Regions from separate parts of the Cellvibrio sp. QJXJ genome, predicted to be linked through region 3. Evidence: predicted binding sites of a transcription regulator. Region 3 holds the regulator's gene; each other region holds the start of a gene.

What was found. Region 3 encodes LexA, which represses DNA repair genes until DNA is damaged. Its sites were predicted from a motif close to ACTGTNTNTANANACAGT; they were not measured.
Region 1: the regulator LexA is predicted to act here: its motif matches at 1,384-1,401, upstream of NNX04_RS14775 (PA0069 family radical SAM protein).
Region 2: the regulator LexA is predicted to act here: its motif matches at 2,706-2,723, upstream of dinB (DNA polymerase IV).
Region 4: the regulator LexA is predicted to act here: its motif matches at 3,964-3,981, upstream of NNX04_RS19695 (DNA polymerase II).

The regions. Positions count from the first base shown of each region.
Region 1 is NZ_CP101662.1:3,404,085-3,409,789, reverse strand. Features, by position in the region: gene NNX04_RS14780 (lipoprotein) at 1-1,242, opposite strand, end outside; gene NNX04_RS14775 (PA0069 family radical SAM protein) at 1,417-2,571, shown strand; gene NNX04_RS14770 (NAD(P)-dependent alcohol dehydrogenase) at 2,646-3,617, shown strand; gene NNX04_RS14765 (PACE efflux transporter) at 3,870-4,304, opposite strand; gene NNX04_RS14760 (LysR family transcriptional regulator) at 4,421-5,353, shown strand; gene NNX04_RS14755 (LytR/AlgR family response regulator transcription factor) at 5,358-5,705, opposite strand, start outside.
Region 2 is NZ_CP101662.1:1,987,688-1,993,392, forward strand. Features, by position in the region: gene cysK (cysteine synthase A) at 1-839, shown strand, start outside; gene NNX04_RS08635 (alpha-N-arabinofuranosidase) at 981-2,528, opposite strand; gene dinB (DNA polymerase IV) at 2,762-3,829, shown strand; gene NNX04_RS08645 (glycoside hydrolase family 26 protein) at 3,863-5,152, opposite strand; gene NNX04_RS08650 (pentapeptide repeat-containing protein) at 5,426-5,705, opposite strand, start outside.
Region 3 is NZ_CP101662.1:1,108,680-1,114,384, reverse strand. Features, by position in the region: gene fadA (acetyl-CoA C-acyltransferase FadA) at 1-822, shown strand, start outside; gene NNX04_RS04795 (hypothetical protein) at 1,003-2,421, shown strand; gene NNX04_RS04790 (hypothetical protein) at 2,524-2,790, shown strand; gene NNX04_RS04785 (cell division inhibitor SulA) at 2,838-3,245, opposite strand; gene lexA (transcriptional repressor LexA) at 3,238-3,840, opposite strand; gene NNX04_RS04775 (DUF2845 domain-containing protein) at 3,926-4,282, opposite strand; gene NNX04_RS04770 (SDR family NAD(P)-dependent oxidoreductase) at 4,342-5,172, opposite strand; gene fliS (flagellar export chaperone FliS) at 5,315-5,701, shown strand.
Region 4 is NZ_CP101662.1:4,542,428-4,548,132, reverse strand. Features, by position in the region: gene NNX04_RS19705 (lytic transglycosylase domain-containing protein) at 78-914, opposite strand; gene NNX04_RS19700 (SMI1/KNR4 family protein) at 1,084-1,506, opposite strand; gene NNX04_RS19695 (DNA polymerase II) at 1,550-3,949, opposite strand; gene NNX04_RS19690 (HEPN-associated N-terminal domain-containing protein) at 4,449-5,663, opposite strand.

The sequences.
Region 1 (5,705 bases), 2.3 Mb from region 3:
GGCAGCGAGGCAAGCGCCAAAGCAGGTAGTGACACCGGGGGTATCGTCGTCAAAGGTGTAGAGGGTGAAATCGAGGCGGGAATTATCTGCCGCACCAGCTGCAGTGATGATATTGCCGTGAGCAACCAGCAAGCGGTTTTTGGTGGGGTGATTATTCACTGCAACGGGAGGCGTGCGCGCCACAAACCAGTTATTGCCGATTGCTTCACCATTGGTTTGACCGGCTTGGGTATCGCCCGCAAAAAAGTAGAGCGGCATGCCGTTCAGTGCCCACTGCATTTCGCCGCTGGCGCGCTGCACCAAACTGTAGGGTGCGGTGGCAACGGCACCGGCGTGAGCCATTAACGCTGGCCAATTGGTGAGGCAGGTGCCGGAACAATTGCTGACACCAGCGGTGTCATTATCGAAGGTATAGAGCGTAAACCCGTTGCGCTCGGCGGTGCTGGTTTGTTCAACGCCGTCAACCGGCACTGCCAATTTCACACTGCCCGCTGCCGCAAGATGACTACCGAGGGTGGCGTTGGCAACAATCCGGGTAGGCATTGGCCGTGCAAGCAACCAGTTGGGGATGGCTTTGCCAGTGGTTTCACCCGCATTGGTATCACCAATAAAAAAGTACAAGGGTTGGCCTTGGTAGGCCCACTGCAATGCCGGGCCCGCGGTGCCCATGCTGCGCTCAATAATCGAATAGGGTGCGCTGGCTTGATCGCCCGGGTTGGCTAACAGTGGCGGCCAATTGGCCAGGCAAGTACCGCTGCAGTTGGACACGCCGGCGGTGTCATTGGCAAAGGTGTAGAGGCTAAAACCAGTGCGATTTTGTAGCTGCGCGACAAAACTGGTGTTGCCGGAATCCTCGGGCATGCCCACCAACACCTCACCGCTTGCGACAAAATAATCGCCATCGGCACTATTGAGCTGGCTATCGATTAATACCACGGGCGGTACCAATGCCGGTGCCACCGAGCTGGATGACGCTGAACTGGATACTACCGAGCTTGAAGCCGGCGCACTGGATGCAGGTTCGCTGGATAAAGGCGTACTGCTGGGCGCGACCGAACTGGCCGGTGTACTACTGGGTGCGATGGAACTGGCGACCACACTGGAGTAGGCCGTGCTGCCGGGCGTGGATGAATAGCCACCACCTCCACCGCTACCGCCTCCGCCACCACAGGCGCTGAGTAGGGCAGTGCAGGAAAGCGCGATTAACAAGGCGCGATAAGATGTGCGAGTAAGCGGGTTCATGGTAATTCCTCCTGGGATTTGGTTGTCGGAGGAACTTACGGGCAATGCTTGAAAAGGTTGCAGGGGAAATCATTTTTGTTAAATCAAAGGCGACTAACGAATCGCCAAGGCTTGCCAAAGCGCCAATTCGCGCTCAAGATTACTGTTTATTTATACAGTATTTGAGGTGCGGCCATGACCAACGATTATCCGGAGTTTAGCGACCCCGCCCCCTGGATCGAAAAACCCTTGCAGGCGATTAAAGGGCGGGGCGCGGTGAGCAATATGGCGGGGCGCTTTGAAACCCAACTGATTGAAACCGTCGATGACGGCTGGGCCGCTTACAGCGACGATACCGATATCAACCCCGCGCTCAACACCAGTGTCACAGCCGAACTCGCCAAGACGATTCTCAGCCGCAACCAGTCGCCGGATTTGCCGTTTAGTGTGTCGCTTAACCCCTATCGCGGCTGCGAACACGGTTGTGTCTACTGTTTTGCGCGCCCCACCCACGCCTATTTAGGGCTGTCGCCGGGGCTGGATTTTGAGACCCGGCTCTACGCCAAAACCAACGCGCCGGAATTGCTGCGCCGCGAACTCGCCCATCACCAGTATCAGGCCAGCCCGATTGCGCTGGGCATTAATACCGATGCATATCAGCCGGTGGAACGGGCGTTGCGCATCACCCGCCAGTGTCTGGAGGTATTAGATGAATGCCGGCATCCGGTGGGGATAATCACCAAATCAGCACTGATTGAGCGGGATCTGGATTTGCTCAAACCTATGGCCGACAACAACCTGATTGCCGCCGCGGTCACCATCACTACGCTTGATCACCACATTGCGCGCACCCTTGAACCGCGCGCCGCATCGCCCACACGGCGTTTACAAACCATTGAAAAACTGGCGCAGGCGGGCATTCCGGTACTGGTGAGTGTGGCGCCGGTGATTCCGTTTATCACTGAACAGGAGCTGGAAAAGGTGATGCAAGCGGCAGCCAGTGCGGGCGCAACCGCCGCTGGCTACACCGTGCTACGCCTACCCTGGGAGGTAAACCCGCTGTTCCAGCAATGGCTGCAAACCCACTTCCCCGAACGGGCGCAGCGGGTGATGAATCGCATTCGCGATATGCGCGGCGGCAAGGATTACGACGCCAACTTCGCCACCCGTATGCGCGGCGAAGGGCTGTGGGCAGATATGATCCGCCAGCGTTTTGCCAAGGCACTCAAACGCTATGGCCTGAACAAAAGCGGGCGTTTTGTGCAGCTGGATTGCAGCCAGTTTCGCAAACCGCTGAGCATTCCGCCTGCCGCCAAAACCGGTACCGGGCAGTTGGATATATTTGGCTAGCACCTACAGTTAGTTACATTTAGCGCCAGTCCGGCGACCTATACTCGCGCCATAGCCTCTACCTGGAATATGCAATGAAAGCCGCCGTTTATACCCGCTATGGTGCCCCCGGCGTTGTACAGTTGGCCGAGGTGGAACAGCCCCGGCCCAAGGCCAACCAACTCTTGGTGAAAGTCCACGCCAGCTGTGTCAATTCCGCCGATGTGCGCCTGCGCAGCCTGCGGATGCCACTCGGGTTTGGACTGATCTCGCTGCTGGTATTTGGTATGCGCGCGCCGCGCCGACCCATTCTTGGCGTTGATCTGGCGGGTACTGTGGTGGCGGTAGGCAGTGAGGTCAGTCGTTTTAACTCAGGTGATGCGATTATCGCCCTCACCGGTCTGACCATGGGCGCCCATGCCGAATATGTCTGTTTGGATGCCAATGGCGCCATCGCCCATAAACCGGTGCAGCTGGATTTTAACCAGGCTGCGACCCTGGTGTTTGGTGGCACCACCGCCCTGGATTTTTTGCGCCGCGGCCAGCTGCAGGCGGGTGAAAGCATCCTGATTAATGGTGCCAGTGGCGCAGTGGGTTGCGCCGCCCTGCAGCTCGCCCGCCACTACGGCGCGCGCATCACGGCGGTCTGCAGCGACAGCAAACGCGACCTGGTACGCCGCTTGGGTGCGGACGAGGTAGTGGATTACCAGCGCGAAGACTTCACCCGCAGTGGCGAGCGCTATGACGTGATTATGGATACCCAGGGCAATGCGCCCTGGGCCGAAAGTTGCCGTGCACTGGCACCCGGTGGCAGGTTGCTCGCAGTCAGTGCGACCCTGCCGCAAATGTTGCAATCGCTCTATTTACCACTCTGGGAGCGCGAACGGGTGATCGCCGGGCCCTGCGCCGAACGCGCCAGCGATCTGGCAGAACTGGCGGCGCTGGCCGATGCGGGTATCTTGCAACCGGTGATTGATCGCACTTACCCATTGGCGCAGATTGCCGAGGCCCATGCCTATGTGGATGGCGGTCATAAACAGGGCAGTGTGGTTATCAACATCGGCTGATAACCACAGGGCAGGCGTCAAGGGCTGAATTAATCACGCCCTTGGGGAAAGGTAAACATCAACTGCGGCAGTGCAACGACACCGGGGCCACCTTCATGGGGTGTCTTAAGTAAGTGCTCGGATTGGGCACTGGGTGGTGAAATGGTATTTGTCGCAGCACTGTTTATCGCGCCTGGCGGGAATTATTTTTCGAGCGAACTAGTCGCCGTTTATTGCCGATATTTATAAATCAGTATGTGCCGACACGATACCCTAGGCACAACAGTTGGTCTGCTGGCGAACCGGCAGACCAAATACCCCATCAAACACCCAGTTAAAGACAAAGGTGTATACCAGGAAAAAGGCCAATAAACCCAAGTCCATGAGCAGCGCTTCCAGCAAACTGACGTCCAGCCAGAGCGCGATAATCGGTACAAGAAAAATCACCAAGCCACCTTCAAAGCCCAGCGCATGTAACAGGCGTATGCCGATACTGCGACCACAGTTTCCACGCCGCTGTTCCCAGCGTTCAAAAAGGTAGTTGAATATCAGGTTCCAACCAATCGCCACGGCCGATGCCGCCACTGCTATACCCACCGAGTGCGTGGCGCCAGCACCGGTTATCCACTCCAGCAATAGGGCTGAAAGCATAATCGCCACCAATTCGTACAAGCCGACGTAAACCACCCGCCGTTTTATGCCCTGCATATCTACCTCTAGGTTGTTATCTGTTACTCAACACATTGCAGTCAGTTTCTATGCTTTGTGATGATAGAAAAAGTTGGCTACTATCAGTTTTACTGACAGATAAAGGTGTAATGGCGATGAACGGGGCATTTAATTCCGAGACGATCAGCGTGTTTTTGGCCGTACTGGATAGTGGGTCTTTCTCTGCTGCCGCGCGCCAGTTGGGGCGGGTGCCTTCCGCAGTAAGTATGGCGATTGCCAATTTGGAGGCGGAGTTGGCGCTGGAGTTGTTTGATCGCCGCGGGCGCGAACCCAAACCTACGGCGCTGGCGCGCGCATTGGAACCGCAAGCGCGCTTGTTGATCAGCCAGTTGCAGCAGCTGAATACCCAGGCGTTGGAATTAAGTCAGGGTTTGGAGGCGCGCTTGACGCTGGTGATTGCACCGGAGTTGCAGGCCACGCCCTGGATTGAACCGCTGCGAATACTCGCGCAAGAATATCCGCTGCTGGAGACCCAGATCATCACCGCCCCACAGACCGACGCGCTGCAATTACTGCACATGGGCAATGCGCAACTCGCGCTGGTGTTTGAGCGCCCGGCGGCCGATGGGCGCGAGAACTTTCAGGAAGTGGGCCGCGAAACGCTGGTCGCTGTTATCGCCCGCACCCATCCCCTGCTACAGGAAGTTTCTGCCGCAGGCACCATCAACGACAATCAATTGCGCCCGGTGCGGCAGGTGATGGTGGGTAGCCGCAGCCAGGCCGATAAGCCATCCGCCAGCGATAAATTCTGTATCGCATCCGAACATTACTGGCGGGTCGATCAGCCCGAAGTAGCGCTACAGCTGGTACTGGCGGAACTGGGCTGGGCCTGGCTGCCACGCGCATGTGTGCAGCCCTATCTGAATGGCCGCATGCTGGTGGAATTGCCCATTGAAAACTTCACCAATGGCGAGGAGCTGTGGATTGATCTGGTCTGGTCGCGGGAGCGACCACTAGGTTTGGGCGCGCAGCGGTTTGTGAGTTTGATGGCGGAGCAATATCGCAAGCGCCAATCCGGCAATCACTGACCTATTAAAAACTGAGCAACTCTTTTAATTCCTGGGCGTTGCGGCGGGAGATCTCGATTTGTTTGCCATCGTCCATAGTAATTTCATAGCCATCGCCAATACTTTCCTCAATCGAAGCGATTGCCTGTAAATTAACAATGTATTGGCGATTGACGCGGAAAAAATATTTTGTGGGCAAGCGCTCTTCAACTTGGTTAAGTGATTTTTTAATAAAGGCATTGTGTTCATTAAAAAATAACCGCACGTAGTTTTTGCAGCTTTCAAAATAGCGAATGGAATTCAGCGCAACCAAATGGCATTTTTCTCCATCCTTGATAAAAATCTGGCTGTTGATATCCAGTGGTGGTTTGCT
Region 2 (5,705 bases), 880 kb from region 3:
ACATCGAAGTCTGGATGAAGGTCGAACGTTTCAACCCTGGCAGTAGCATTAAGGATCGTATCGCCCTGTCGATGATTGAAGACGCCGAAGCCAAAGGCATAATCAACAAAAACACCGTCATCATCGAACCCACCTCAGGCAATACCGGTATTGGTTTGGCGCTGGTGTGCGCGGTAAAAGGTTACAAATTAATTCTTACCATGCCGGAATCTATGTCGGTCGAGCGCCGCAAATATATGAAGGCACTGGGGGCAGAATTAGTACTCACGCCCAAAGAACTGGGCATGGGCGGCTGCATTGCCAAAGCGAATGAAATACTCGCGGAAACACCGAACAGCTGGATGCCACAACAATTCAATAACCCGGCAAATGTGGAGATTCACCGCACCACCACCGCTCGCGAAATTCTTGCCGACTTTCCCGATGGCCTCGACTACATGATTACCGGTGTCGGCACCGGCGGACACATTACCGGCTGCAGTGAAATACTCAAACAAGCTTACCCGCACTTCCAAACCTTCGCGGTGGAGCCGGAAAAATCCCCGGTGATTAGCGGTGGTCAAAAAGGTTTGCACCGTCTGCAAGGTATTGGCGCCGGTTTTATTCCCCAAGTATTAAACAAAGAAACACTCGACGGCACCATTCTGGTGAGTGAAGAAGCAGCGTTTGATATGACTCGCCAGTGCGCATTAAAAGAGGGGATTTTTGTTGGCATTTCCTCCGGCGCCACCCTCGCCGCCGTTGCCCAAAAACAAGCAGAGATGAAAGCCGGCAGCCGTGTACTTATTTTTAGTTACGATACCGGCGAGCGTTATTTATCAATTGAGGATTTGTTTTAGAAAATCCAAAAAATTCTAGATTGAAATGACGTAATGAGGTGCAATGAAGGGGCGTAATAAAAAGGGCGCAATAAATTGCGCCCCTACGAAATTACAAAATGGTTTTATCTTGTAGGGGCGCGATTTATCGCGCCCTTTTGTTTATTCCACCGCCACCACAATAACCGCTTTGGCAGGAACTTCTATCGCCAACTTGCCATTGGTCGCTTGCGCAGCAAAAGGTGCTGGCTTGATGTTCTCTGGTGCCGCAAAAGTATTGTGGGTATCCATTGCCGCTGCAGTCAGAATTTCACCCTTAACAGCATTCAAATTAATACCTGCAAGATTAATATCAACAGTCTCTGCCTGATTTGGATTAGCGTTGACCAAGGCGATATAAATTTTGCCATCTTTTGCGCGTGCCGCCGTTGCACTCACCGCCGGGATTGAGGATTTACCGAGCTTGTAGCGCGCTACGTTTTTCAGCTCAATCGGCAGTGAAGTTGCATCCTGAAATGGTTTGTACATTTTGAACACGTGATATGTCGGAGTGAGGATCATTTTTTCCTTGTCCGTCAAAATCATCGCCTGCAATACGTTAACCATTTGCGCAATGATACTCATGTGCACACGGTCAGCATGTTTGTGGAAAATATTGAAGTTGAGCGCAGCTACAATCGCATCGCGCAGGCTGTTTTGTTGATACAGGAAGCCTGGATCGTCATCGCCAGTTACGTCGTACCATGTGCCCCACTCATCCACATAAAAACCAACTTTTTTCTCCGGGTCGTTTTTGTCCATCACTTTTTTGTTGTTGACGATGAACTCATCCATTTTCAGGGTGTTCACCATAGTGGACATCCATTCACTTTCGGGGAAACCCGTCGCAGCACCTTTTTTCACCCAATCGCCAGTCGGCAAGGTGTAGTAGTGGAAACTCACAGCATCCATACGCAATGCCCAATTGGGTTTCACGTTGGCAGTCAGGTGATCCGCCCAGCTGGTGTCTTCAGTGTGGCCGCCGCTCGCAATTAAAACAGGCGTATTGTCTTTTGGTGTTTTGAGGAAGCTGGCGTATTGCTTGTAAAGATGGGTGTAGAACTCGGGGGTCATATTGCCGCCACAACCCCATGCCTCGTTACCAATCGCAAAATAATGCACACGGAAGGGTTTATCACGGCCGTTTTTGCGGCGCAGCTCAGCAAGCGTGGATTTACTGTCCGAGGTCATGTACTCCAGCCACTCTGCCATCTCCTGCGGGGTGCCGGTTCCCAGATTGCCGTTCACGTAGGCTTCCGCGCCAAGCATTTCAACCAGGTCGAAGAACTCATGCGTGCCTACTGCGTTATCTTCTATCACGCCGCCCCAATTGGTATTAACACGTGCCGGGCGTTCGCCACGCGGGCCAATGCCTTCACGCCAGTGATATTCATCGGCAAAACACCCGCCAGGCCAGCGGATCAACGGCACCTGCAATTCTTTTAAGGCACCAACCACGTCATTACGCCAACCCTTGGTGTTGGGAATGGAAGATTCGGGACCAACCCACAGGCCTTCATAAATCCCCCGGCCCAAATGCTCGGCGAATTGACTGTAGATGTTTTTATTGATGACCGGACCGGTTTTGGTGGTATCGATTTTGACTTGGGTGTCGGCCAGAGCAGCAATGCTCATGCCCAACCCGAGGGCCATTACCAATGGTTTTATCATTCTCATAGATGTCTCCTATTTGTTGTTATCTATCTAACGCCGCCGTCTGTTGAACATCGGTTAGTAGCGAGCATAAAGGCAAAAAGGTCTTATTGTCATACAAGTTAACCTAAATTTACGACATCGCATTTCAATGAAAATAGATTCATAAGTGAAAATAGATGACAGGCACCAAATACTGTATTTAAATACAGCCATCTTATTAACTATGCCTCCACTGCTGCCTTTTCACCATGCGCAAAATCATTCACTGCGATGCCGATTGTTTTTTTGCCGCGATAGAAATGCGCGATGACCCAAGCTTGGCCCGTCGCCCGATTGCCGTGGGCGGTAGCAGCGATCGGCGCGGGGTTATCTCCACCTGCAATTACGAGGCGCGCCGCTTTGGTGTGCACTCCGCCATGCCCTCCAGTACCGCGATGCGTCTCTGTCCGGATTTATTGATCCTGCCGCACCGTATGGATGCTTATCGCGAAGCTTCGCAGCAAATGCGCAACATTTTTTACGACTACACCGATTTAATCGAGCCACTCTCGCTGGACGAAGCGTTTCTGGATGTCAGCGACTGCAAGCACCACCAAGGCAGTGCAACCCTTATCGCCCAGGAAATTCGCGCGCGCATTCAACGGGAAATTGGCATCACGGTTTCGGCGGGCATAGCGCCCAATAAATTTCTCGCCAAAATCGCCAGCGATTGGAACAAACCCAACGGCCAGTTTGTGATTACTCCTGCACAAGTAGATAGCTTTGTGGCGCAACTGCCAGTGAAAAAGATTTTTGGCGTGGGCAAAGCCATGGCAAGTAAATTAGCAGAACTCAGTATTTTTACCTGCGCCGACTTACAAAAACTGTCGGTGTTTGAATTGTCGCAGCGCTTTGGTCAAATGGGTTCGCGCCTGTACAAATTAAGCCGCGGGATAGATGAGCGGGAATTAACGGTAGACCGACGTCGCAAATCACTCAGTGTAGAAAATACTTTCGCAAAAGATTTACAAAACCTACCGCAGTGCTTGCATGAACTACCAGCACTCAGCCAACAACTGGCAATACGTTTACGTCGGGTGGATGATGATTACAAAATCATAAAACTGTTCGTAAAAATAAAATTCTCTGATTTCAGCACCACCACCATTGAGCGCAGCGCAACCGGCATTCAACCCGATGAATTTATCGCCCTGTGCAGCGAAGCCTATCACCGTAAAGAACAACCGGTACGCTTGCTCGGCGTGGGAGTGAGGTTTATTGATTTACGCGAGCACAATCATTTTGTGCAATTGGAGCTGTTTAATCGGTCGGCATAACAGCGGCCTCATTGCGAGGCCGCCAAGAACCAGTTATTTAGCAACCGTTTTAATAGTATAAACCCCGGATATATCGCGATTAAACGCGGTGAAGTCATCGCGATAAAATTCGCGGAAATCTTCCAGGGTACCGTTTTGAATATTCTCCTCGCGGTTGGCAGGCACCCAGTAATGGGGAACATTTTTACCATCTGGCCCGGGTACACCTTCCGGTGCGTTGCGCCAGGTGAGCAGGAAAGAAATATTACGCGCATCCTTATCCGCTTTTAGACCTGCAATTAATTTCCGATACCATTGATTGTCGTATTTACCGGCTTCGATATCCGGAGCGCGAATACCAATCTCGGAAATCACTGGAATTTTCCCACGCGCATCAGCCATGCGTGCTACCAGAGCAGCATTATCCACTACATTCTTAAACCAGTTTTCATTGTTCTCCACTTCACCATAGGTATCAAAACCCAGCACATCTACATAGGCATCACCAGGGTAGCGCAGCAAATAATTTTCTTCCGTCACTTCCCAAAAATTATTGGGTGAGTAGGCGTATAAAAAATTGTGTACGCCTTTGGTATCGCGCAGGTATTCCACGGTGTACTGATACAGTTTTTTATATTGCTCGGGGGTGGATTGCTCCTCGCCCCACCAAAACCAGCTGCCGGTATTTTCGTGCAGAATGCGGAAAATCACTGGAATCAACACGCCGTTTTCATCCTTCAAATTATTCGCCCATTCGGCTAATTGATCCAGGTAACCGTTATAAACGGCGTTGGCTTCACCGCCCGGTAAGGCGGCAACTACCGCAGGGGTTTTATCCCAGGAAGTACCCACCGGCCACTCGCCTTTTTGTTGATCGGTAAGGGGATTATCGAAATGCGAACTCACGGTGATAATGCCACCGCGCGCGTAAGCTTTTTTGACTTGTTCTACCACATCGCCTTCCATTTTGGGACTGACGATAGAAAGCGTATCCCACCCGTAAACGGCCGCAAAATCGCCAACTGCATTAAAGGTATCGGATTGTGTACCGTCTGTTGTAGTGATGGTTAAACCCTGGGTGGTATCGTGCTGGTGACCAAACATAATCGACTGCTTACGTTGCGTTTGCATAAACGCGAACAGCGAACGGGTTTCCGCCGTTGCCTGTTTATCTACCAGCGATACTTCCACTGCCGCTACTTCTTGCACAGCAGCAACACTGCTGACACTTTGCAAAGCAGTAGTAGGATTTTCCGCAGGCTTGCAGCCTATTAATGTCGCCAGCGCCAGCATGGCAATAGCGAGCCTTGCAGCGAATGGCCGCACTAAAAACATTTCTTTCATTGTTGTTGTCCTCTGACTAAATCTCTTTGTAATGGCGTTTTTTATCAATGCTATCGACAAAGAAAATGAATCGTTTCAATTAATCGGGTTAGCTATTTTTTTATAAATGCTTTTTATAAATATATTTTTATAGGTCACTTTGGATAAGTCACTTTCTATATATAAAGGATCGGCTGTTGTGAATTACTAATGCAATCGGGTGATTGGCTGGCTGCAAACCATCCAATCACCCGATTACAAAAAGATCTGTTGCGCTAAAGTAAAACAATCGCTCTAGCGAGCGTTGTAACGCACGCGTATACCTATATCGTAAGAGAGCCGCAATTCTTCGGCGCTAATTTCACGCGGGAAAAACGCGCCGGAAAAATGTGCCTGACAAAAACTCGCGCCCTCTAATTGGGTATTGCGAAAATCTACCCCGCGGACATCCGCTCCCCGGAAATAAGCATCGCGCAAGTCCAGGCCATCGGCGTCCAGCTCACGTAAATCCAAACCGCGAAAATCGCCGCCGCGCAACATGCCCTCTTTTACTTCGCCGCGTGCTTTGCGTTGA
Region 3 (5,705 bases):
GGTGGTGTTGAACACATGGGGCATTTGCCCATGTATGAATCGGTCAGTATTAACCCCTTATTGGGTTTGTCGGTTGCGAAAGCGGCGGGCAATATGGGGATGACAGCGGAATACCTAGCGTTGTTGCACGGCATCAACCGTCAGCAAATGGACGAATTTGGTGTACGTTCCCATCTGTTGGCTGCTAAGGCCCGAGACCAAGGCAAATTTGATCGCGAGATTATTGCGGTTAACGGTCACAATGCCGATGGTTTTTTGATGGCGGTGAATCAGGATGAAACCATTCGCCCTGACACTACTTATGAAGCGCTAGCCAAATTACCGCCGGTTTTTGACCCTAAAAATGGTCAGGTCACAGCAGGTACATCTTCACAAATGAGTGATGGTGCATCAGTCATGCTGGTCATGTCTGCCGAGCGCGCCAAATCGCTTGGGCTCAAGCCTATCGCTAAAGTTGTCTCTATGGGGCTTGCCGGGGTTGATCCGTCAATTATGGGTTACGGCCCTGTACCATCCACCGAGAAGGCATTGAAAGCGGTCAATCTGACCATCGATGATATTGATGCCGTAGAGTTGAACGAGGCTTTTGCTGCCCAGGCATTACCGGTGTTGAAGGATCTCAAGTTGCTCGACGCTATGAACGACAAGGTAAATTTACACGGTGGCGCGATTGCTTTGGGGCACCCCTTTGGTTGCTCAGGTACTCGTATCACCGGGTCATTGCTGACGGTAATGCAAGATCGCGACTTAACCATGGGTGTTTCAACCATGTGTATTGGTTTGGGGCAGGGCATTACTACCGTGTTGGAGCGACTCAACTAATCACAGAGTCTGTATTCAGGTTGCTTTGGTGCCAAGGCAATCTTGATATCCAAAGGTCGGCTTAATGCCGGCCTTTTTTATATGTACACAAATGTAATCCCTATTGTTTTGCCAGCAAGAAATTACATCGCTCTGATAAACTAGATTCTATTTTTCGGTTAACCCATCAAAGAGACAGGTTTGATTCTTCTTACTCTGGATAAAAATACAACACCGGACAGGTGTTTGGCCCAGCGCATAAAGTTGTGGCAGGGCTCTGCAGATAAAACCAGCGTTGATATATTTGCTGTGCGTTTTGTCCATGATGCAAATTACCTTGCCGGGCAACCGCAACAGGATTTGCTCGCGTTGATTTCGATCTCGTTGTCAAATCACCAGTCGGTTATTCCCGACGTCAGTATCAGTATCTTTCCTTGCTCCAGTGATCGTCTTCATGAAGTGGAATTGGTGCCTGCCAATGTTGAGTCAATGGTTCGTTATTGTCGCGAGCAGGGTTTCCCGCTAGTTCGGATCTCGTCCCCCCTATTATTGGAGCCGGTTTATATCCCCAAGCCTTGGGGGCAAGAAATTTGGTATACCGGTATTGAAACGCGCGGGCAGGCCCGAGTGATAGGGGATGGGGGGAGCTTACCTTTACCCTGGGTGATGGAGTTCTTGCGCGATCAACTGGCAATGACCGTTGCCGAGCAACTGATTCTTCTCAAAGTCCTCGATCCACTTGCGGATGAACGCTATGGCGATCTGTATTTTGAGTTGCACGAGCAGAAGCAGGAAGTTTACGTCGTTACTCATGTTGATAAGTGTGCATGGCCAGATGGGCGTGGTTCCATTCAGCTTGGCTTTGATCCCGCCATGCGAGCGCAGTATCTGACATGGAATGCATTTAAAGACGCATATCGTAAAGCGGTGAAGGACTACGAAAAAACACGGCGAGCAATTGATGCGGTACTCGATCAAAAAAAGCAGGAGCTGGGTATCGCATTGGATCAACCAGTTGCTGTAGATCAATTAAAGTTATGGGTTAAGCAGCTCTCGCAAGATATTGAATATAAAGATTTAGTTGTTCGTGAGCAGGATTTGAAAGATGCGATGGATCGTTTTATTGCACATCTACCGCTCTCGATTGGCGATGTGGTGGCGGTACCAAGATTGGTACCGCATGCACTTCAGCACGGTGTGCGGGTCGTAGAATTCCAGACGCCGGTTTATGAGCGAAAGATTCTTAGTTTCGGCCAGAAGGTTCTTACTCAGCAGCATTGGGACACGGATGAGGCCTTGAGCCTGGTCGATATTAATGCTGAGTATTTGCTTCCGCCGGTCATAGTTTATGAGAGCGACGATATTCAGATTCAGCGCATCGTTAACTTCGATGAATTTGAAGTACGCCGGATTGCCTTGAATGGTATTCATCACTTTGATGTTGAGCGCTATTGCTTGTTAATGGTGTTGGAAGGAGAGGTAATTATTGGTGATGATGCCGCTGCTGCCACATTGGCTAGCGGTGATGTGGCACTAATTCCTGCTAATACCCATGCTGGCCACAGGCTTAAAAGTTCTGCTGGTTGCTTGTTATTGCAGGCAATCCCTCGCGTGGGTTGATATTTTTCAAGTGCAACGATTGATAAGTGGCTGGTAAATAGGCTTCCATAACATTGGGTGTTAGAATGCGCGCCCTTTTCTTGCGTCAATAACGGGAACCCTATGTCTTCCTTTTATGAAATTGTTGAGCTGACGAATGGCGATGTTGCCTTGCAACGCGCAGATAGCGAGACTAATGAGCCCTTGGTAACAATTCGTTTTTCGCAGGAATCTCTGGCATTTCTGGGAGAGGAAAAGTTCATGGTCGCCAAAGCGATGATTGAAGCGGGAATGGATGTAGCAGGGGAAATTGCAGATCAGCAGGCAGAAGCCCAATTGGATGATAATTTTAGTGAATTATCCGAGCTGGAAAAAATGATGCTGCATTGATTAAGCGAGGTTGTTATCGTCCTTGATCTCCATTATTCAACTTGAATTTATCTAACACGTAGCAGCAGCCCCTGACATTGACCTTTTGCTGCTGCCGTCTCCAGCTGCGACAGCTCCTTATCACTTAATTTCCCAGGACTGGATATAACCGTGTGGCTGTTGCCAGCAGACAGTGCCTCCCAAGTTATCCATAACAGAGCTTGTGGATCTTGCGCATGAATAACGCGGATAAAGCGAGTATTTACGCCGTAGGATTCAAGCAAATCCCTACTGATATTGTGCGGTGCGATCCAGGTAATCCAGCGGTCACTGGCGCTATTGCTTAAAAATGCAATCATGGGCAATAGCAGGGCGAGCTGTTCTGGCGAGTCGCTGGTTAATACCAGCTCGGTGACACCGCTGGCAGTTTTCTGGTTGGGGGTATGTTGGGGTATAACACGAGCGATATTAGTCACGACGAATTACTCCTACGCTTAAACCTTCAATACTGAATTCCTGGTCGCGGGTATCAACCAGAATGACATCGAAATCGGGGTTCTCTGGCCATAACTCAACTTGTGCGCGGTTACCTGCACGCTTGAATCGTTTTACTGTGACTTCTTCGCCAATACGGGCGACAACGATTTGGCCATTGCGTGCCTGATCAGTTTTATGTACTGCGAGTAAATCACCATCAAGAATGCCGGCATCTTTCATGCTCATGCCATGCACTCGCAGAAAGAAGTCAGCGCTGGGCGAAAAGAAGCTGGTGGGAATGTTGCAGTAATCTTCAATATGTTCTTGTGCAAGGATCGGGTTGCCTGCAGCAACTCGTCCGATAATAGGAATGCCCGCTTGCAATTCAGGTAATTTAATACCGCGCGATGCGCCGGGGATAATTTCGATTGCCCCTTTGCGAGCAAGCGCTTTGATATGTTCTTCGGCAGCATTTGCTGACTTAAAACCTAAGATACGTGCGATTTCGGCGCGGGTAGGTGGATAACCGGTTTCATCCGCATAACTGCGGATCAATTGCAGTACCTGTTTCTGTCGGGGCGTTAAGTCAAACATAGTGCACTCCTGGGTCTGTTTATCTGTACAGTGTCTGTGATTATATACAGTAAATCAGCTTGTGCAATAGTTTTTCAAACTGCTGTTATTTCACCCTGTTGCCATAGCGAATGTTGCGCAATTCGCCCTGAGTAAAATAAAGATGGGTCATAAATTTGCCTTTGCCTGGGTTGTAGGTCCAGATGTCGACTTCCGTGCAGGTTTGAATGGCGACATTGTTTTGAATGTTGTTGTTGCCGTTTTGAACACCTTGTGGAGTGGTGATTGCGGCGGAGGGCTCGCAGTAGCTATCGGTCATCAGTGGCTCACCACACAGTTCGATAATATCCGCTTTTGTATCGCCCGCACTGGCGAGTTGACCATTGCAGCGAAGGGAATCGGCATTCGCGGTGGTTGTTAGTAAAGCGGTGCATAAAATGAATGGAGCGGTATATTTGGTCATCGTTTTTCCCCCGTTATAGATATTGTTAATTTAATTCTCATGACTGAATCGAAAATGAATTAACTGCCTATTTTGAGCAGAAGTTTATCGAGCAAACGATTGGGCAGAATTCGCTTCATTACACCAACGAGGTAAGTGGGGAAGGTGACGTAATAACGTGCTTGTGGACGAGGCGACTCGAGGGCATGTTTAAGCCGTTTAATAACAGCCGCTGGTTCCAGGGTGAAGGGGGTGTTGGTTTCTGCTTTGCCTAGGCGATTGATTGCCTTTGCGTAAATATCCCGGTGGCGGCTTTGTTCGGTGTCGATGTTTTCCAGTAGTGCAGTGAGGGCATTTTTACGAAATTCGCTGCGTATCGGTCCCGGTTCAATCAGTGAAACAAATACACCGGTGCCGACTAATTCAAGGCGCAATGTATCGCTAATACCTTCAATTGCATATTTGCTCGCGTTATATGCCCCGCGTAACGGCATGGCGGAAATGCCCAGAATCGATGAGTTCTGAATGATTCGTCCATAACCCTGCTTGATCATGACCGGCAGTATTAAACGCGTTAACTCACACCAACCAAAAAAGTTGGTATCAAATTGTTTGCGTAATGCATCAATAGGTAAGTCCTCTATCGCTCCCGGCTGCCCATAGGCGCCGTTGTTAAAGAGTGCATAAATTTCTCCGCCGGTAAGTGCCATTAATTCTTTAAAGGCTATTTGGATTGAACCTGAATCGCTCAAGTCCAACTGCAGGCATTCAAAGCCTTCAGCGGTGAGCCGTGCTACATCGGTAATCTTGCGGCAGCTGGCGATAACCCGGTAATCCGCAATTCGTAGCGCCTGGGCGGCTTCATAACCTATACCCGTTGAGGCACCGGTGATCAGAATAGTTTTTTGCATGAGCGTCACTTTTTGTTAAAGGTTTTTGCGATATAGCCGCTAGCTTATAAGACCAGCGAATGTTCTGGTCGCGACTGTTCAGGCGCTGTTTAGGGCCGCAGCATTCCGCTCCTTGTTGAGCCGCAACAATCAATGGTGATGTATGAATTCCTATTCTGCCGTAAATAGCTATGCCAGCGTTAAAGTTCATTCCGGTGTTGAATCTGCTTCTCCCCATCGTCTCATCCAGATGTTATTTGAAGGTGCTCTGGAGCGTATTGCGCAAGCAAAAGGTGCTATTGCGCAAAAACAATTTGCGCGCAAAGGTGAGTTAATCAGCAAAGCGGCGGCAATAGTAGGGGGCTTGCAGGGCAGTTTGAATGACAATGAAGGCGGCGCGTTAGCGGCAAATTTAGATAGTCTTTACGATTACATTATCCGTCGGTTAACCCAGGCAAATTACGAAAACAGCATTGATCAACTGGATGAATGTGCGCGCTTGCTTGGGGAGATTAAATCTGCCTGGGATGCAATTGGCAAAGACGTTTAAGGAG
Region 4 (5,705 bases), 1.4 Mb from region 3:
AGAAAAATGCAAAAGAATTAGATTTTGTGGTTATAAGCGACAGAAAGCAGAAGCCGGAAAATCTACAGAACGAGTGCCTAGTTACTCGCCAGCGCCAATTGGGTTTTATAGCGCTGATGCAGAATGTTAACGCGGAAAACGTAGGTTTTGGTTTCATCAAACGGAGGCACGCCGCCGTACTTCTCCACATTGCTGGGGCCAGCATTGTAGGCGGCAGTCGCACGGGTGATGTCGCCATTAAAACGTTTGAGTAACCATGCCAAATATTTCACCCCACCATCGATATTTTGCGCGGCGTTGTAGGCATCACTAACTCCCATATCTTTGGCGGTGCCGGGCATTAATTGCATCAAGCCCATGGCGCCCTTGCGGGAACGGGCAAGAGGGTTGAAGTTGGACTCGGCATGAATCACCGCCCGCACCAGTGATGGATCTACCCCATGGCGCGCCGCTGCTTGCGTGATGGAATAGGTAAATTGGGATAAGTACAGGCGGGTAACACGCCAGTCCACTGTCGATAGCGGGTTACAAGCAAAGCAGGAGTTGTAAACAATAACTTGATAATCGGTTTTGCGAGGCTGGCGATCCGAATAAGTCACGGCGCCGTCTTTGCGATACTTAAAAAAAGTCAGTTGCTGGGGTTTATTTGCCTGGGCTGCCGCTTCTCGCTCCAAACGCTCCTGTTCTTGGCGCGCTTTTTCCTCAGCGGCAGTACGCTCGGCAATACGGCGCACATGGGCTTCAACGTCGGTAATGCTGGATTCCTGATGGGCCAGCAGCTTTGCCGCCGAAGGGGTTGGCGCAAGCGAAACCTCATTCAACGGCGAGAGCTCCACCATGCCTGTTTCAGCCAATAGGCAGCCACTGGAGAACCCCAGAAGCAGCACACCTATGACAAAAGCACCCTTACGCACGGCCAACACTCTCTCAGTAATGGAACAGCAACTACACCACACCGGCGTAAACGGCGCCGGGAGGTTAAGTGTAGCTCAGCCAGCGCACAGCACGTGGCACCAAAAACGATTTCCGTGACCAACTACCACTTGATAGGACTCGCCGTTTTCGGGACACAGGCTTCGGGGCTCAGGACTCAAGCCACACATCGCGTACCCAGTGCCATACCGAGGGCCAGGTTTCGTCGGTTAATTCGCCATCGCGCCAAAACACTACTTCGCCGTCCTGCTCGACGCAATGGTAAGCACCATTCACTTCACACAGCGGCATTAAATAACGCGGCACCCCCTGCTCCCAGGCAACTGCCGTCACCTCGGGCAAATAAGTATGCGAGTAAGGGTCGGCCGCCGTAACCGGCTCAATGGAACCGTAAACCACATCGCTGGCCTCCAACAAAAAGCTGCGCATTTCGCGAGGGATTGGCAGTAATAATTCTTCTTCGATTTCAACCAAGCGGTCTTCATCGGGCAATTCCAGCGGCACAGGGACTGGCTCATTGTGATCGCGCAACAGCTCAAGAACTTCATCGATATCGGAATCGGACTCAGACATATAACTACCTGAAAATGACAAAGGGAGGCGGACTATAGCCCGATCAACCAAACAACGACAACTGGCTTTCCACCAATTGGTTCAGCGACTCATCGCGGAAATGCAAAATGCTGTCAGCGACAGGAGAAAGCTGTTTGTCGATGTAATGCTGATAATCAATCGGGCTTTGTAATAGCGACAGGTTTACTTCATAACTGCCTAGCGGCTCGGGGCCGTTGGTGGTGATCACATAACTGATCCAATCACCGCGCCGCAGGGTTTCACCGGTGAGCTGTGCGTATTTGCGTGCGGCCTGTACATGGGGTGGGACATTTTTTTGATATTCATGTAAATGACGGCGCAGGCGTTTGCGATAAATTAATTCCAAATCACGTTTTCCCGCCAAAACCTCTGCCGTCGTACTGCGCACAAAATCAAAATAATCCTCACCATCAAACACTTTGCGGTAAAGCGTCATTTGAAATTCTTTGGCCAATTGTGTCCAATCGGTGCGCACGTTTTCCAACCCTTTAAATACCATCTCGCGCTCGCCATTTATTTCTATCAAACCGGCGTAACGTTTTTTAGTACCCAATTCAGAGCCGCGAATCGTAGGCATTAAAAAGCGCAAGTAATTAGTTTCGTACTGAATTTCCAATGCGCTGTTTATATTGAATTCCGTGCGCAATGTCTCTGCCCACCAGAGGTTCAGCTCTTTCGCCAGACGCTTGCCAATAAGGTCACATTGCGACGCTACCTTTGGTGGATAACCCGTGCAATTATTTTCCAGCCACACAAACAGCGAATCAGTATCGCCATAAATAACCGCATACCCCTGCTGCTCAATCCAATCGCGGCTGCGCTGGATAATTTCATGACCGCGCAAGGTAATTGAGCTGCATACACGAGGGTCGAAAAAACGGCAGCCGGTGGAGCCCAGCACACCATAAAACGAATTCATAATAATTTTGATGGCGTGGGAGAGCGGCGCATTTTTATGTTGTTTGGCTCGGTCGCGCGCCGCAGAAAGCTGTTCGATCACATTAGGCAGAATATGCCCCTCACGCGCAAAATAAGCCTCGTTAAAACCGGGCACAATTTGTTCATCGCTCAAGTGATTGTGCTGCGCCAACCAAAAGGCACAGGGGTCGATTAAAAACGTTCGTATAATGCTCGGATACAGACTTTTAAAATCCAGTACCAAAACGTTGTCATAAATACCGGGGCGCGAGTTCATCACATAACCGCCGGGACTAATGACATCAGACTCCAACTCACCCAGATTAGGCGCCACATAACCGCGCCGATGCAAACGCGGCAAATACAAATATTCAAATGCCGCCACCGAACCGCCGATGCGATCCAATAACAAACCCGTCAATTGGCTGCGTTCCAACGCAAACGCCAGCAATTCCTGGCGCTGGAATATTTTCCACACCAACTCGCAGTCGTGCAGATTATATTCGGCCAGCGCGATTTTATCGGTGTTAAACAATTGGGTAATATCACTGCCGCGATCATTACCGCTGATTAATTTACTTTCACCCAATAATTCTTCCGAGATATTTTGCAGCGAATAACTTTCATAGCGATAGTTAGCCGCTTTTAACAGCTCGATACCATCCAGCGCAACGCGACCGGGAATCACCACAAAACTGCGACCGCCGTCATTGGCATCTTCATGGCGCCAATGAATGGATTGGCCTGCGCGACCCAACTGCAACGGCATTTTTAATCGCTGGCACAGTTTTTCCAGCACCAACAAATCAAACTGCACCAGATTCCAACCAATTAAAATATCCGGGTCAAACTCCGCAATCGCCGCGAAAAATTGTTGTAAGCATTCTTTATCGTCGCGACAAAAAATAATCGTGTGATTACTTTCTGGGGTCGCGCTATTTTCACCCTCGCCGATCATAAACACGGTTTTTGCCGCATCACACCAAATAGCAATGGAATAAAGCTGCTGCGCATCCATCGAGGTTTCTATATCCAGCGACAACATGCGCAACCTTGGTCGCCACAGCGCGTCCTCAACCGGTACAAGGCGCGGGTTGCGCAACGGTTGTTGGGTAATATCCGGCATATCCAGCTGCGCCGCTGCGGTAATAAAACGCTCCATTAAATAGCGCTCGGGCGGGCGGATATCGCTTTCCCAAAAAGCAATATCCTGCTGCCGTAACAGATCCTGCGCATCGCGCGCAGTGCGGTGCTGTTTGAAATAGAGGGCAACAACCGGCTGATTATGAAAGGTTTTTAATTCCACCTCCGCCATACGCCAGGCGCGCAAGCGGGAAAAAAGCGCAGGCAATTCCGGTGCGTGTTTGCGCTCAACAAAAAACACCACCTCTTGCCCGGCAATTTGTGTCCAACAACTCCCCTGCTCAGTCGCCCACCACAAATCCAACACCACACCCTCACGGGTATCGCGCCATTGGCGGGTCAATAAAAAGGCATTAGTCATAAGCGCACGAATAAACTGGTTAAGTAACCAGTATTATCCCGCAGAAGGGGACAATGATGCAATCAAGATTAATTCCCCCGCTCCGATAGGTAGGCGCTGAGCGCAGCGATGCCTAATATGGATTTTTATGCGGAAAAATTAATTGAAGACAAAGGCAGAAATTAGAGTTGTAGCCGGTATGGAGCCTAGCGGAATACGGGTAATAGATTCATTAAATAAAACCATGTGTCGTTAGATTTCATGCGGTTTATTCATAAGTTTTTATGCGGATGGCGCGATTCGGCAAAAGCGGATGTTGGTGACGGGAAGCTCGGCTAGACCGACGTTTTGATTCATGAATTGGTTTGTTGGACATTGCTGTCCAACCTACGTGCTATTCACAAATTTTTATGCGTATGTCGCGATTCAGCTAAAAGCGGAAGCTAGGCGTTTATGGGTGGCAGCTTGGATTGATAACGCTCGCAGCACACGCACATTTGTAATGAAAGTCGAAAAAACGCTATGCGCCTTTAACTATAATTGAATCTGTGCCAACTAGTTTTAAAAGCGCATTTTCTGAAAAAGGCTCATCTACATCTACGCATTGTTCTGAGCTAGCAAATATAACTATCGCTCTATTTCCGTCATTTTTTGAACTAGGATAGACAACTCCATCAATTCGGTCACCATTACTACATTCAAAAATGTGTCTTATATACTCTGTAACAATTTGCGTCGGAACATAGTCAATATGTGCTCGATCCTTTCTGTCTATCGGTTTCGTAAAATCCGCAATAAAGTCTAAGAGAAAGCTCATATGATCTCGTTTACTACTATTGCGATGATCAAATATGCTAGGTATATATATGTTATCAGCTAGATCAATTACTTTCAGTGGTCTGACAGGATTAAATATACCAACAAAAGCCTTCTTGCTTTCCTCGCAGCTCTCATACGTTTCTTTAATTGCAGTTTCGATTTCGAATGCACCATAAAACATTGGTATACCAGACGGGCTCATTCTGTTTGATATGGTGGCTAAATCGTTCGGCGGAGACCCCAATTCTTTTGCAGAAGACAATATTTCATCAAGTTCTACAATTCTCACCCGATAAATTGATGTGTCCGATCCAATCTCCTTTACAAGACCAATATTATTAAAAATATTTCCTAAATGATCCAATATTTGCACTGGATCTATTTCGTCATGTTGATGATCATCGTAGTTTCTGTTCTTGACTTTGAAGAACAAAAATCTTGAATGATTCAGTACAAAATCAGAAAACTTCTGCCATGCATAAAGTAAGGTCTGATCAAGACTTAATGAATATGGATCTCGTTCACACCATTCTTGGTTGAGAATAGATCTGCAAATATCATCATATACATCACCATGCCTATTCTCGATCCCGATTTTATCTAATAATTCCCAAGTATCATATACTGTAGAAAATTGCCAACCACCTTCTCGTGACTCGTACGGCAGTCCTTCATCTGCCGGGTGCCCCCATTCACGGCGGAGGCTTACTAGAATGTGTCCAATCAACAAATCTAATTCGCAGGCTTTAACTTTTTTACTACCTTTACAGTATGAACACTGAGTTTGAGTTCGATGCTCAGCTATGAACTCTTTTAAGCCGTATTCCTCAAAACAATTTACGCAGACAGTTTTACCGTAGTTTGTACGGTATCCCCGACCTTCTTCCTCTTCCATCATTCTTTTAGCTATACCCATAACTTAGTTACACTATAAAAATTGTTTCTGCGTTTGAAGAAT